DNA from 3 places in the Bacillus cereus group sp. Bce041 genome. Region 3 is predicted to be linked to each of the others. Evidence: a T-box and tRNA genes for the amino acid it is inferred to sense, from the RefSeq annotation. Region 3 holds a T-box; the other regions hold tRNA genes.

Region 1 (4,086 bases), on a different contig from region 3:
CAAGCATATTTTTCATAAATAAAGCTCAGATTATATTTTTTCTCTAAGCTCATTCGTTGTTCGTCATCGCACCAATAGAAAAGAATATCATGAATCGTTGCGTAACGCTTATTTTTAAGAAATAGCCTAAAGAATGATGGTAAACAATCATGTAATTGTATAAATATATAATTGCGTAGTGTTTCTTCTTTATATTCAATGCCCTTACAAATATACAGTAATTCTTCACAATAATATGCATGCTGTGGAACTTGTATCATTTCGAAAAATGGCACATAAGATAGTAGCTTTCCAATAAAATGACCATATCGATCCATTACTCCTATCGTCATATGCTCCATCATTTCTTTCATCACATATAAATAATCATCTACATGCGTTGTCTTTAATGGGTCTAAGCGATCGGAAATTTGAGATAATACAGCTCTTTGACATGCTAAAACTGCCTGACTAGGTCCATAATATGATAGGAAATCTGTACACTTACGATATTTCCGTAATAAATCATATGTATACAAATCATATACAAAAGTATTACAATACATTGCTAAACTCATCATATCACTATTTAATTGCTCTTTTGATAATGATTTCGCTCTCTTGCACATATAAAAGAATGTAAATTCCAATACTTCTTTATGAGATAATAAATGTTTACAATCGGTTATACACTTCTCATTAAATTTAACTCTATCCCAAATTTCAATATCCCTATCTGTCAATTCACCTATACGATATTTAATAATTAAATAATTTAAAGCAACTGATTGCGTCAAAAGATCCCATGTTTCATATTCCAATGAAGTATGAACAAACTCAGCTAATCCTTGCGCTATCATAAAATCATTTGCCTCTTCATACCAACCAATCTCTTGGCATAAGCGAAGAATACGCACTAAAGTTGGAATTTCATCTTTATGAAACTGCGGTAATTTCTTTGCTTTATTCATGCCATATACGATAAATGCCGCTAAATTTTCTTCTTTATAAAATTCTTTCTCTTTCCATACTAATATAGTTCGTTCTTTCCCCTCACCTTTTGGGTGACAAGGTACAAGCAAAGAAAATAATTCAGCGAAATTATTTGGTTCTATATATGTATCTGTAACCAAATTCCAATTTGGATCGCCCTGTACAGCCTTCATATAATTCCCCTTCCCTTTTCATCTATGTAGGAAATATTAATTTATTATCGCACCACTAAAAATTAATATTGTTATATTCAAAATCTCTCATAATACTTATATCTATCAGTATATCATCTTTTCTCTTATTAAAAATTAAGAATAACAAATTTTAAAAAAATGTCGAAATTATTAACCACATACTTATTATATAATGTCTCAGATACATCACGCTAACATATTAGTTTAATCCATATATACTAGAATAATGTATCTGAAATTTATATATAATTTAGCTCTTTATGAGTGACCATTAAACTCTCGGTTAATGAAAGTTTCAATTTACTCTGTACGCTCTGAGATTTCGCTCAAGGCAAATCCAGCTTGATCATCTGCTGATTCCCTTATAGCTAAATCTCCTAGTGCTAACATGCCAATAAGTTGACCACTATCAACTACTGGTAATCGTCTAATTTGATGCTGTGCCATTAGCTCTGTAGCTTTTTCAATAGAATCATTTGGAGAAACTGAGATAATATTTGTTGTCATTACATTTGTAATCTTATTAGATCCAGGATGTTTTTCAGCAATCCCTCGAACGACTAAATCACGATCAGTAACAAGCCCAACAACTTGCTCATTTTCAACAACAGGAATTAATCCAACCGATTCTTCCTTCATTTTTACAGCTGCCTCATATACATTGTCTAGCGGTGTACAATGTACAATATGGGTACTCATTAAGTCTCTCACTCGTGTCATTATGATTTCCTCCTTTTTATACATACCATAGCTTTTCCAAAATTCCTTTATTTATTTCTGGAAAGTAACGTAATAAAAAGGATTAACAAAATAAAAAAGAGCCAGCATAATGCTGACTCTTTTTGTATGACCCGTACGGGATTCGAACCCGTGTTACCGCCGTGAAAGGGCGGTGTCTTAACCACTTGACCAACGGGCCATGGCTCCGCAGGTAGGACTCGAACCTACGACCGATCGGTTAACAGCCGATAGCTCTACCACTGAGCTACTGCGGAATAATATATGGTGGGCCTAAATGGACTCGAACCATCGACCTCACGCTTATCAGGCGTGCGCTCTAACCAGCTGAGCTATAGGCCCATATACTTTACAGGGGCAGTAGGAATCGAACCCACACTGGAGGTTTTGGAGACCTCAGTTCTACCTTTAAACTATGCCCCTAAATGATGCCGGCTAGAGGACTTGAACCCCCAACCTACTGATTACAAGTCAGTTGCTCTACCAATTGAGCTAAGCCGGCATAAAAAAATGGTGGCTCGGGACGGAATCGAACCGCCGACACGAGGATTTTCAGTCCTCTGCTCTACCGACTGAGCTACCGAGCCAACATAAATGGCGGTCCCGACCGGGGTCGAACCGGCGATCTCCTGCGTGACAGGCAGGCATGTTAACCACTACACCACGGGACCATTTGGTTGCGGGGACAGGATTTGAACCTGCGACCTTCGGGTTATGAGCCCGACGAGCTACCGTGCTGCTCCACCCCGCGACAATATAAAGTTTTAAAAAATGGAGGAGGTAGAGGGATTCGAACCCCCGCGCGACTCTCGCCGCCTGTCGGTTTTCAAGACCGATCCCTTCAGCCGAACTTGGGTATACCTCCATGAAGGAAAAAATAAATATTTTATTATTATATGTCTAAACCATTAAAGAAAAAATGGAGGAGGTAGAGGGATTCGAACCCCCGCGCGATTCTCACCGCCTGTCGGTTTTCAAGACCGATCCCTTCAGCCGAACTTGGGTATACCTCCGAGACATATATTAAATAAAGTGGAGCCTAGCGGGATCGAACCGCTGACCTCCTGCGTGCAAGGCAGGCGCTCTCCCAGCTGAGCTAAGGCCCCGTGTTTTTTGGGAATATCGGGAAGACAGGATTTGAACCTGCGACCCCCTGGTCCCAAACCAGGTGCTCTACCAAGCTGAGCCACTTCCCGTTAATAAAAGCGCGCCCGAGAGGAGTCGAACCCCTAACCTCTTGATCCGTAGTCAAACGCTCTATCCAATTGAGCTACGGGCGCATATGGTGCCGAGGGCGGGGGTCGAACCCGCACGGTGGTCACCCACCGCAGGATTTTAAGTCCTGTGCGTCTGCCTGTTCCGCCACCCCGGCATGTCATATTGAAAATTGGAGCGGAAGACGGGATTCGAACCCGCGACCCCAACCTTGGCAAGGTTGTATTCTACCACTGAACTACTTCCGCAAGACATGTATGAGTTATTTTATTAAAAGTGCGGGTGAAGGGAGTCGAACCCCCACGCCAAAGGCGCTAGATCCTAAGTCTAGTGCGTCTGCCAATTCCGCCACACCCGCATATTTCATTAAAATGGTGAGCCATGAAGGACTCGAACCTTCGACCCTCTGATTAAAAGTCAGATGCTCTACCAACTGAGCTAATGGCTCTTAATGGCTGGGCTAGCTGGATTCGAACCAGCGCATGACGGAGTCAAAGTCCGTTGCCTTACCGCTTGGCTATAGCCCATTAATTAAGAATGGTGGAGGGGGGCAGATTCGAACTGCCGAACCCGAAGGAGCGGATTTACAGTCCGCCGCGTTTAGCCACTTCGCTACCCCTCCGACATATATGGTGGAGGATGACGGGATCGAACCGCCGACCCCCTGCTTGTAAGGCAGGTGCTCTCCCAGCTGAGCTAATCCTCCATTTTGCCTGGCAACGTCCTACTCTCACAGGGACAAGGTCCCAACTACCATCGGCGCTAGAGAGCTTAACTTCCGTGTTCGGTATGGGAACGGGTGTGACCTCTCTGCCATCATTACCAGACTGTATTCATTTAAGACAAGAATCATTTTAACTTATTTGACCTCGAAAGTCAATAAGTTTTTTATATTCTTTCAAAACTAGATAACATTGCTACATATTATATGGTTAAGTCCTCGATCTATTAGTATTCGTCAGCTCCA
Region 2 (4,086 bases), on a different contig from region 3:
CTTTCATCTTGAACACCTCTTTTCCACACAGCATATAACTCTTACTTTAAGAATACATTGTTGTAAAAAAATATCCCATCGATTTCTCTTACACGTACCTTACATCATTGTAAGGTATAAAGTGAAACTTTAATCGGTCCTCATTAATCAAGCTTACTGCCCAGCAAATAGTGGGATAAAAGAGTATTGTATCACAGTCTTTTTTTATCTACTATTCATCTGAAATATTGAATATAGGTTATGTTAAAGTACGAATAACCAATAAAAGAGAAACCCTTAAGACTATTATATTTTCACTTTATACTTTAATTATATCATCTACAAATATATATACTTTTGACTATCTAGTAATCTAAATGTATATAACATATAGATTTATTATACAGAACAAACGTTCCCAAAATCAATACTAGTGCTATTATTATTTTGACCTTTTTCTTAAACAGTATACAAAAAAAGAGTAGTGATTCGAATGTATCTCAATCGGCTACTCTTTTCTTTACAATCTTCCTATTAAATTATACGGCTGTACTTCCCACGTTTCATACGGAATAAAATGTGTTGCTCTCATTGCATCAAGCGTTCTGGATTTCATATGAGGACGCGTTATATACTCATCTATGTTCTCTTCATTTAAATCAACAAATTTAGCCTCTTGTATTTCTTCAGGTTGAATTTTTATTTCACCACTTATATATGCTACTTTAAAAACAACAGCTAGAATATGCATAGAAGTATTATAATAAACGCCTGTAATTCCGATAGGCTTCACCGTTAACCCTGTTTCCTCTTTTATTTCCCTACAGACAGCTTGATCGAGCGCTTCGCCTTCTTCTACCTGTCCTCCTGGCAACTCCCACGTATCAGCTCGCCAGTGCACTTTTGTTAATAACACTTCATTTTTTCCATTTGTTAAATAACCGGCTACAGCAACGATATGCTTTGGTGTCTTATGTTCCATATTAAGCCTCCTAGAGATAATGAATATTTTATATATCCCTATAATCATATTCCCTACCTACAACAAAATACCTTTAATACTTCATCACCTTAATTAACTTCATAAAAAAGACCCTATCCGCTAAGCGAAAAGGGTCATCTATCGTATTACTCTCCTAAGTCTACGTTGTGATAAACTTGTTGAACATCTTCTAAATCTTCTAATGCATCAACCATTTTCTCAAATTGTGCTTGAGCATCTTCAGGAAGTGTTACATCACTTTGTGCAAGCATTGTTAATTCTGCAACTGTAAACTCCTCAACGCCAGCACCTTTAAGTGCAGATTGTACTGCATGAAATTGATCTGGTTCAGCATACACGATAACAGAATCTTCTTCTTCTAGAATGTCACGTGCATCTACATCTGCTTCCATTAAAATTTCAAGAACTTCATCTGATGTTTTACCTTCAAGGCCGATAACAGCTGTCGCATCAAACATGTAAGCTACAGAACCGTTCACACCCATATTACCACTGTTTTTGCTAAATGCAGCTCGTACATCTGCTGCAGTACGGTTTACGTTATTTGTAAGTGTATCTACAATAACCATAGCTCCATTTGGTCCGAATCCTTCATAACGAAGCTCGTCATAATTTTCTTCTGAACCGCCTTTTGCTTTTTCAACTGCACGATCAATAATTGTTCTTGGAACATTGTATGTTTTCGCACGCTCTAATACAACTCTTAGTGCTTGGTTTGATTCTGGATCTGGCTCGCCTTGTTTTGCTGCCACATAAATTTCACGCCCAAATTTCGCGTATATACGGCTTGTATTTGCATCTTTTGATGCTTTTTTGTCTTTAATATTGTTCCATTTACGGCCCATACTTTCCACTCTCTTTCCCGTTTTAAATCTACATAAAAATATTAATATGAAATATAATGTGTGTTCAACACATTTTTAAAAGAAATATAAAAAGTTCATTTTTGATTCATATTACAGACATAATATAAATCACTATCATTTTGTTCTTTCGACAAGTTATATTATACATGAATTCCTACGTTTATTACGAATTTTAGAAGCACATAGTATAATTTAACAAAAAGACTCTAACATTTCTGTTAGAGTCTTTTTATATTGCCAATAAAGATTTCCATATTATTTCCATAATTGTTTTCTATTGTTGTATAATAAAAATAGGAAAAAATTTGAAGAAAAGATGGAGGGTGAATTATGACACATTCAAAAGACAAAAAATCACATGCTTTTAAAGGAATAGGAGAAAAATTAAACCCAACTATCTATCAAGTGAGATTCATGAAATTAGATGAACCAATTCGATTTGAGTCGTTTCCTGAATTAAAGGAATTAGGAGACTGGTTGAGTACTTCAACGCACATGTGGTCATGCCACTCAACTATGTACAAATACAACAGAGAAGAGTTTGAAAAGAAGTTCTTAGAAATTACGAAATTAACAGCTGATCATGTACTAATATCTACTGGTGGCGTCGGATTTAACTTCCTGTCACCAGGTTGGAGAAATTCTCTATAAAATAATGAAATTATATAAAGGGATAAAAATTTATCCCTTTATTGTTTTGTAGCTTTCCCCAACTGTATCGCATGTACTAAATGAATAAGTTTACCTTAATCATTTATAACCATTTCACCAACACACCATTTTGCTTATTTTATAGTGTGATGAAAACATAAAAAGACTCTACACATTTGGTGTAGAGTCTTTTATTACGCCGTTCATGATACCGATGGTCGGGGTCGAACCGACACTCCCGAAGGAACACGATTTTGAGTCGTGCGCGTCTGCCAATTCCGCCACATCGGCACAAAAGAAAAGGCGGCAACCGGATTTGAACCGGTGATAAAGGTTTTGCAGACCTCTGCCTTACCACTTGGCTATGCCGCCATATTAAATTTTATTGGAGCGGAAGACGGGATTCGAACCCGCGACCCCAACCTTGGCAAGGTTGTATTCTACCACTGAACTACTTCCGCAAAAATGGCTGGGCTAGCTGGATTCGAACCAGCGCATGACGGAGTCAAAGTCCGTTGCCTTACCGCTTGGCTATAGCCCATCGAATTCTTACTTAATTATATGTAAGTATCCATTAGATTATTTGTAATTTTTAAAATAAAAATGGGGCGACTGATGGGAATCGAACCCACGAATGCCGGAGCCACAATCCGGTGCGTTAACCACTTCGCCACAACCGCCATGTTGTGTAAATATATTTGGCAGGGGCAGTAGGAATCGAACCCACACTGGAGGTTTTGGAGACCTCAGTTCTACCTTTAAACTATGCCCCTATGTAAATGGTGGAGGGGGGCAGATTCGAACTGCCGAACCCGAAGGAGCGGATTTACAGTCCGCCGCGTTTAGCCACTTCGCTACCCCTCCGAAACTTACATGGTGCCGGCTAGAGGACTTGAACCCCCAACCTACTGATTACAAGTCAGTTGCTCTACCAATTGAGCTAAGCCGGCGTATTTTATTAAAATAAATGGTGGCTCGGGACGGAATCGAACCGCCGACACGAGGATTTTCAGTCCTCTGCTCTACCGACTGAGCTACCGAGCCTTATTAAAATGGCGGTCCCGACCGGGGTCGAACCGGCGATCTCCTGCGTGACAGGCAGGCATGTTAACCACTACACCACGGGACCATTTGGTTGCGGGGACAGGATTTGAACCTGCGACCTTCGGGTTATGAGCCCGACGAGCTACCGTGCTGCTCCACCCCGCGATAATACTATTCATATAAAATTTATATGGTGGAGGATGACGGGATCGAACCGCCGACCCCCTGCTTGTAAGGCAGGTGCTCTCCCAGCTGAGCTAATCCTCCAAAGTGGTGACCCGTACGGGATTCGAACCCGTGTTACCGCCGTGAAAGGGCGGTGTCTTAACCACTTGACCAACGGGCCAAATATTATAAATCCTATGGCGGAGAGCAAGGGATTCGAACCCTTGATACGCTTGTGACGTATACACGATTTCCAATCGTGCTCCTTCGGCCAACTCGGACAGCTCTCCAATGGCTCCGCAGGTAGGAATCGAACCTACGACCGATCGGTTAACAGCCGATAGCTCTACCGCTGAGCTACTGCGGAATAATATTGCC
Region 3 (4,086 bases):
ATTTACCCACTCGTCAATGTTAGCAAGTGGTGATTCACCTGTACCTGAAGGACGGATGTTTTCTGTTTTCGGAAGAACTAATGGTAATTCCTCCTCTTTCACAGCTGTCATTGTACCATCTTCCCAGTGAATTACTGGAATTGGTTCACCCCAGTAACGTTGACGGCTGAATAACCAGTCACGTAGACGGTACGTTACTTTTTGATTTCCTGCGCTCGTTGCTTCAAGCCATTCAATCATTTTTGCGATTGCTTCTTCTTTATTTAATCCATCAAGGAATGCTGAGTTTACGTGTGCACCATCACCTGTGTACACTTCTTTCGTAATATCTCCGCCTTTTACAACTTCCTTCATTGGAAGATTAAATACTGATGCGAATTCATAGTCACGCTCATCGTGAGCTGGAACTGCCATTACAGCACCTGTTCCGTAAGTTGCAAGAACATAGTCAGCGATCCAGATTGGTAATTTCTCACCGTTTACTGGGTTAACTGCGTAAGCACCAGTGAATACACCAGTTTTCTCTTTCGCAAGTTCTGTACGCTCTAGGTCACTCTTCATTTTTACAGCGTTAATGTAAGCTTCTACCGCTTCTTTTTGTTCTGCTGTTGTAATTTCTGCAACAAGTGCATGTTCTGGAGCTAGTACACAGTATGTTGCACCAAATAATGTATCAGGGCGCGTTGTGAAAACTGTGAATTTCTCGTCTGTACCATCGATGTTGAAGTGTACTTCTGCACCTTCAGAACGACCGATCCAGTTACGTTGCATATCTTTTAAGCTTTCAGGCCAATCAAGCTCATCTAGATCTTCTAATAGACGATCTCCGTAAGCTGTAATTTTTAACATCCACTGTCTCATCGGACGACGCTCAACTGGATGTCCACCACGCTCACTCTTACCGTCAATGATTTCTTCGTTTGCAAGTACTGTACCAAGTGCTGGGCACCAGTTTACAGGTACTTCATCAACGTAAGCTAAGCCTTTTTCAAATAGTTTTAGGAAGATCCATTGCGTCCACTTATAGTAGTTTGGATCTGTTGTATTTACTTCACGGTCCCAATCGTAAGAGAAACCTAATGATTTAATTTGGTTACGGAACGTATTAATATTATGCTCTGTAAATTCAGCTGGGCTGTTTCCAGTATCAAGTGCATATTGCTCTGCTGGAAGACCAAATGCATCCCATCCCATTGGATGCAGAACGTTATATCCTTGCATACGCTTCATACGAGATAAAATATCTGTCGCTGTATAACCTTCTGGATGTCCTACGTGTAAGCCTGCACCTGATGGATATGGGAACATATCTAGTGCATAAAATTTTGGTTTTTCTGTCTCATCTGGCGTACGGAATGTTTTATTCTCTTCCCAGTACCCTTGCCACTTCTTCTCAATTTCTTGATGATTAAAGCTCATGAGATACCCTCCTTGAAATTCTATTTATTTTCACCGCCCAAAATACAAAAAACCTCTCATCCCTAGAAAGGGACGAGAGGTTATAGATTCCCGCGGTACCACCCTAAATTAATGTACAAATATACATTCGCTTAGATCCGTAACGTGGATTAACGGCAATTGCTACTATTAGTTTCACAACTGCAACTCAAAGGCGAGTTCATAACGAAACGTGGATTGACTTGCACCGACCGTCAACTCTCTAAACCAGCTTCTATTACTACTACTCCTTCTCACTGTTATTACACATATAAGTTAAGTGAACTATCCTTCACCTAGTATCTCTTAAGAGCTTACTTAAAGCGAGGACTTCTCGGTTAATCGTTACTCTTAATAACTAACGAATTCATCTTAAGACAGCCGAGCTATCTCCCTTGTTCTAAAGGTTGTTTTATTTAAATATATTCTAAAACATGTTACATGTTCCGTCAAACTAAACTGCAATTTTTTCTTCAACTGTTTCTTCTACTTTTACTCGTTTATCATAAATGCTCGTTGCTATAAGCGCTACTACAAGCATTACCATGATTGCTATAAACAATACTTCCATATTGTATAAATCCACAATTGCTCCGCCAACGACCGGCCCGAACATTTTCCCTACAGTAGCCGCACTATTTACGACACCTTGATAAAATCCTAATTTATCTTTTGGTGCAAGTATATTTGCAATCGTTGGAACCGCAGGCCATACAAATAACTCACCAATTGTTAATGTTACCATCGCAACGAGGAACATCGTAAATTGCTGCGCTTGACTTAACACAATGAATGACGCCGCAAAAATGAAAATTCCAATCATAATTTGCTGTTTTAAAGAACGCTTCATCCAACGAATTAGCATACTAACAAGTGGTTGCGCACAAACAATCATCGCTCCGTTTATCGTCCATAGTAAACTATAGTGACGAAGGCTAATATTCAATTCTTGCATATGTGTTGCAATCGCTCCTTGCCACTGTACGTATGTAACCCAGCATAAAGCATATGCTACACACACGATAAGAAGTGCTTTAAATCCAGGTGTAAGTGACCACCCTTTTTTCGTTTCGACTTCTTTTTGCACTCCTGGCTCTTTCTTGTCTTCCATACCGCGGAATCCAATAAAAGCAATTAAAAAGAAAACAAAGTATAAAATAAAATTCGCTAAGAAAATATAATCAAAACGATACGATGCAACTAATCCACCACATGCTGTTCCGATCGCAATACCAACATTTTGTCCAACGTACATCGCATTAAATGCCCGTCTTCCGCCTTCTGGCCAAACCGTACCAACCATCGCATACATCGATGGGAAGACCATTCCAGAACCGAAGCCGATTAACGCTAGCCACACAACATATAACGGCCAACCGTGGAAGAACACAAGACCTAAAATCGATACAAGTGTAATCACAATCCCTACTAAAGTTGATTTATAACCGCCCCATTTATCAAATAAAACACCGCCGAGCAAGTTTCCGATTACACCAGTAAGCGAATTGATCATTAATACCATTCCGGCCACAGATAAAGATTTTCCTAGGTGATCATGCAAATAAATTGTATTAAAAGGCCATAAAAAAGAAGCACCCGTGACATTAATAATCATCCCAGCTACTAATAGCCATACTTTCCTTGGCATAGTTTCCCCTCCTATTCTATTTTTTTCGTTCATATATATAACAGTAAAATTGTAGTCGTTTTTAAATAGGAAGGCAACTGATTAATAGTTGATGAAATTCAGATAATGGTTCGACGGTAAATGAAATTATACTGATTGCTTCTTGGATTATCTCAGCGATTATTAAAATATATCGACTTACCGACAAAAAATGACAACAGTAACAATGTATAAAGAGGCTGCATGAACTTCATGCAGCCTCTTTATACTATCCAACTTCCTTTTCTCGCTTCGCACTTTCTTTAGCGCTCCATTTAAATATTTTATCTAATAAGGAATATATTCTCCCAGATTCTTTCGTTAACAAAGGTCCTAACGATGCTAATATTAAAACATACAAAGCAGAGAATGGTTTAATAGTTGCCATTAAGCCGCCCGCAATTCCAATATTCGCGACGATAATGGAAAATTCTCCGCGTGATACAAGTGTTAAACCGATATTCGTAGAAGCCTTATGCGATAACCCAGCTTTACGCCCCGCAACCATTCCAGCAGTAAAATTACCGATAAGAGTAATGAAAACTGCTCCTAATGCCAACCACACTGCTCCTCCAAGTGAAAATGGATCTATACTTAAACCGAAGCTGAAAAAAAATATAGCTCCAAAGAAATCACGAAACGGAACAACGAGCTGTTCAATTCGATCACTATGCTCTGTTTCAGAAAAGACGAGCCCCAATAATAATGCTCCAATCGCCTCCGCGACATGAATCGTTTCTGAAAATCCTGCTACAAAGAACAAAATAGCGAATATTACGATAATAAAAATTTCATTGGACGAAATATCTAACATTTTATTTAAAAATCGTGTAGCTTTTCTAGCAACTACAAAGAATAGTAGCATATACCCTACTGCGATTAAAATAGATGTAAGAGCCCCTACAAGTGACGTTGCCCCTCCGAGTACTAATCCTGAAATGACTGATAAATATACGGCTAAAAAGATATCATCAAACATAATG

The links. A T-box is a leader RNA that pairs with one kind of tRNA and senses whether it is charged. The one in region 3 lies ahead of leuS (leucine--tRNA ligase), so its partner is inferred to be a tRNA-Leu.
Positions count from the first base shown of each region.
Region 1: it has a tRNA-Leu gene. The T-box ahead of leuS (leucine--tRNA ligase) is inferred to sense a tRNA for this amino acid. The anticodon was not compared.
Region 2: it has a tRNA-Leu gene. The T-box ahead of leuS (leucine--tRNA ligase) is inferred to sense a tRNA for this amino acid. The anticodon was not compared.

Region 1 covers NZ_JBQXON010000002.1:1,072,999-1,077,084, forward strand. The annotation lists gene ACUN13_RS11570 (DUF3965 domain-containing protein) at 1-1,145, opposite strand, end outside; gene ACUN13_RS11575 (CBS domain-containing protein) at 1,467-1,886, opposite strand; tRNA gene ACUN13_RS11580 (tRNA-Glu) at 2,014-2,085, opposite strand; tRNA gene ACUN13_RS11585 (tRNA-Asn) at 2,087-2,161, opposite strand; tRNA gene ACUN13_RS11590 (tRNA-Ile) at 2,170-2,246, opposite strand; tRNA gene ACUN13_RS11595 (tRNA-Trp) at 2,257-2,327, opposite strand; tRNA gene ACUN13_RS11600 (tRNA-Thr) at 2,334-2,406, opposite strand; tRNA gene ACUN13_RS11605 (tRNA-Phe) at 2,416-2,491, opposite strand; tRNA gene ACUN13_RS11610 (tRNA-Asp) at 2,500-2,575, opposite strand; tRNA gene ACUN13_RS11615 (tRNA-Met) at 2,579-2,655, opposite strand; tRNA gene ACUN13_RS11620 (tRNA-Ser) at 2,677-2,769, opposite strand; tRNA gene ACUN13_RS11625 (tRNA-Ser) at 2,825-2,917, opposite strand; tRNA gene ACUN13_RS11630 (tRNA-Ala) at 2,938-3,010, opposite strand; tRNA gene ACUN13_RS11635 (tRNA-Pro) at 3,027-3,100, opposite strand; tRNA gene ACUN13_RS11640 (tRNA-Arg) at 3,111-3,184, opposite strand; tRNA gene ACUN13_RS11645 (tRNA-Leu) at 3,188-3,276, opposite strand; tRNA gene ACUN13_RS11650 (tRNA-Gly) at 3,293-3,367, opposite strand; tRNA gene ACUN13_RS11655 (tRNA-Leu) at 3,397-3,477, opposite strand; tRNA gene ACUN13_RS11660 (tRNA-Lys) at 3,492-3,567, opposite strand; tRNA gene ACUN13_RS11665 (tRNA-Gln) at 3,572-3,646, opposite strand; tRNA gene ACUN13_RS11670 (tRNA-Tyr) at 3,658-3,741, opposite strand; tRNA gene ACUN13_RS11675 (tRNA-Val) at 3,750-3,825, opposite strand; rRNA gene rrf (5S ribosomal RNA) at 3,831-3,946, opposite strand; partial or broken rRNA gene ACUN13_RS11685 (23S ribosomal RNA) at 4,048-4,086, opposite strand, start outside.
Region 2 covers NZ_JBQXON010000009.1:200,398-204,483, forward strand. The annotation lists gene ACUN13_RS23685 (transglycosylase domain-containing protein) at 1-7, opposite strand, end outside; gene ACUN13_RS23690 (NUDIX hydrolase) at 500-961, opposite strand; gene ACUN13_RS23695 (YebC/PmpR family DNA-binding transcriptional regulator) at 1,108-1,827, opposite strand; gene ACUN13_RS23700 (DUF3884 family protein) at 2,179-2,499, shown strand; tRNA gene ACUN13_RS23705 (tRNA-Leu) at 2,709-2,790, opposite strand; tRNA gene ACUN13_RS23710 (tRNA-Cys) at 2,801-2,871, opposite strand; tRNA gene ACUN13_RS23715 (tRNA-Gly) at 2,886-2,960, opposite strand; tRNA gene ACUN13_RS23720 (tRNA-Gln) at 2,966-3,040, opposite strand; tRNA gene ACUN13_RS23725 (tRNA-His) at 3,104-3,179, opposite strand; tRNA gene ACUN13_RS23730 (tRNA-Trp) at 3,199-3,272, opposite strand; tRNA gene ACUN13_RS23735 (tRNA-Tyr) at 3,280-3,363, opposite strand; tRNA gene ACUN13_RS23740 (tRNA-Thr) at 3,374-3,449, opposite strand; tRNA gene ACUN13_RS23745 (tRNA-Phe) at 3,468-3,543, opposite strand; tRNA gene ACUN13_RS23750 (tRNA-Asp) at 3,553-3,628, opposite strand; tRNA gene ACUN13_RS23755 (tRNA-Met) at 3,632-3,708, opposite strand; tRNA gene ACUN13_RS23760 (tRNA-Val) at 3,735-3,810, opposite strand; tRNA gene ACUN13_RS23765 (tRNA-Glu) at 3,815-3,889, opposite strand; tRNA gene ACUN13_RS23770 (tRNA-Ser) at 3,907-3,998, opposite strand; tRNA gene ACUN13_RS23775 (tRNA-Asn) at 4,001-4,075, opposite strand; partial or broken rRNA gene rrf (5S ribosomal RNA) at 4,084-4,086, opposite strand, start outside.
Region 3 covers NZ_JBQXON010000001.1:982,583-986,668, forward strand. The annotation lists gene leuS (leucine--tRNA ligase) at 1-1,419, opposite strand, end outside; T-box leader at 1,485-1,704, opposite strand; gene ACUN13_RS05175 (MDR family MFS transporter) at 1,892-3,085, opposite strand; gene ACUN13_RS05180 (cation:proton antiporter domain-containing protein) at 3,333-4,086, opposite strand, start outside.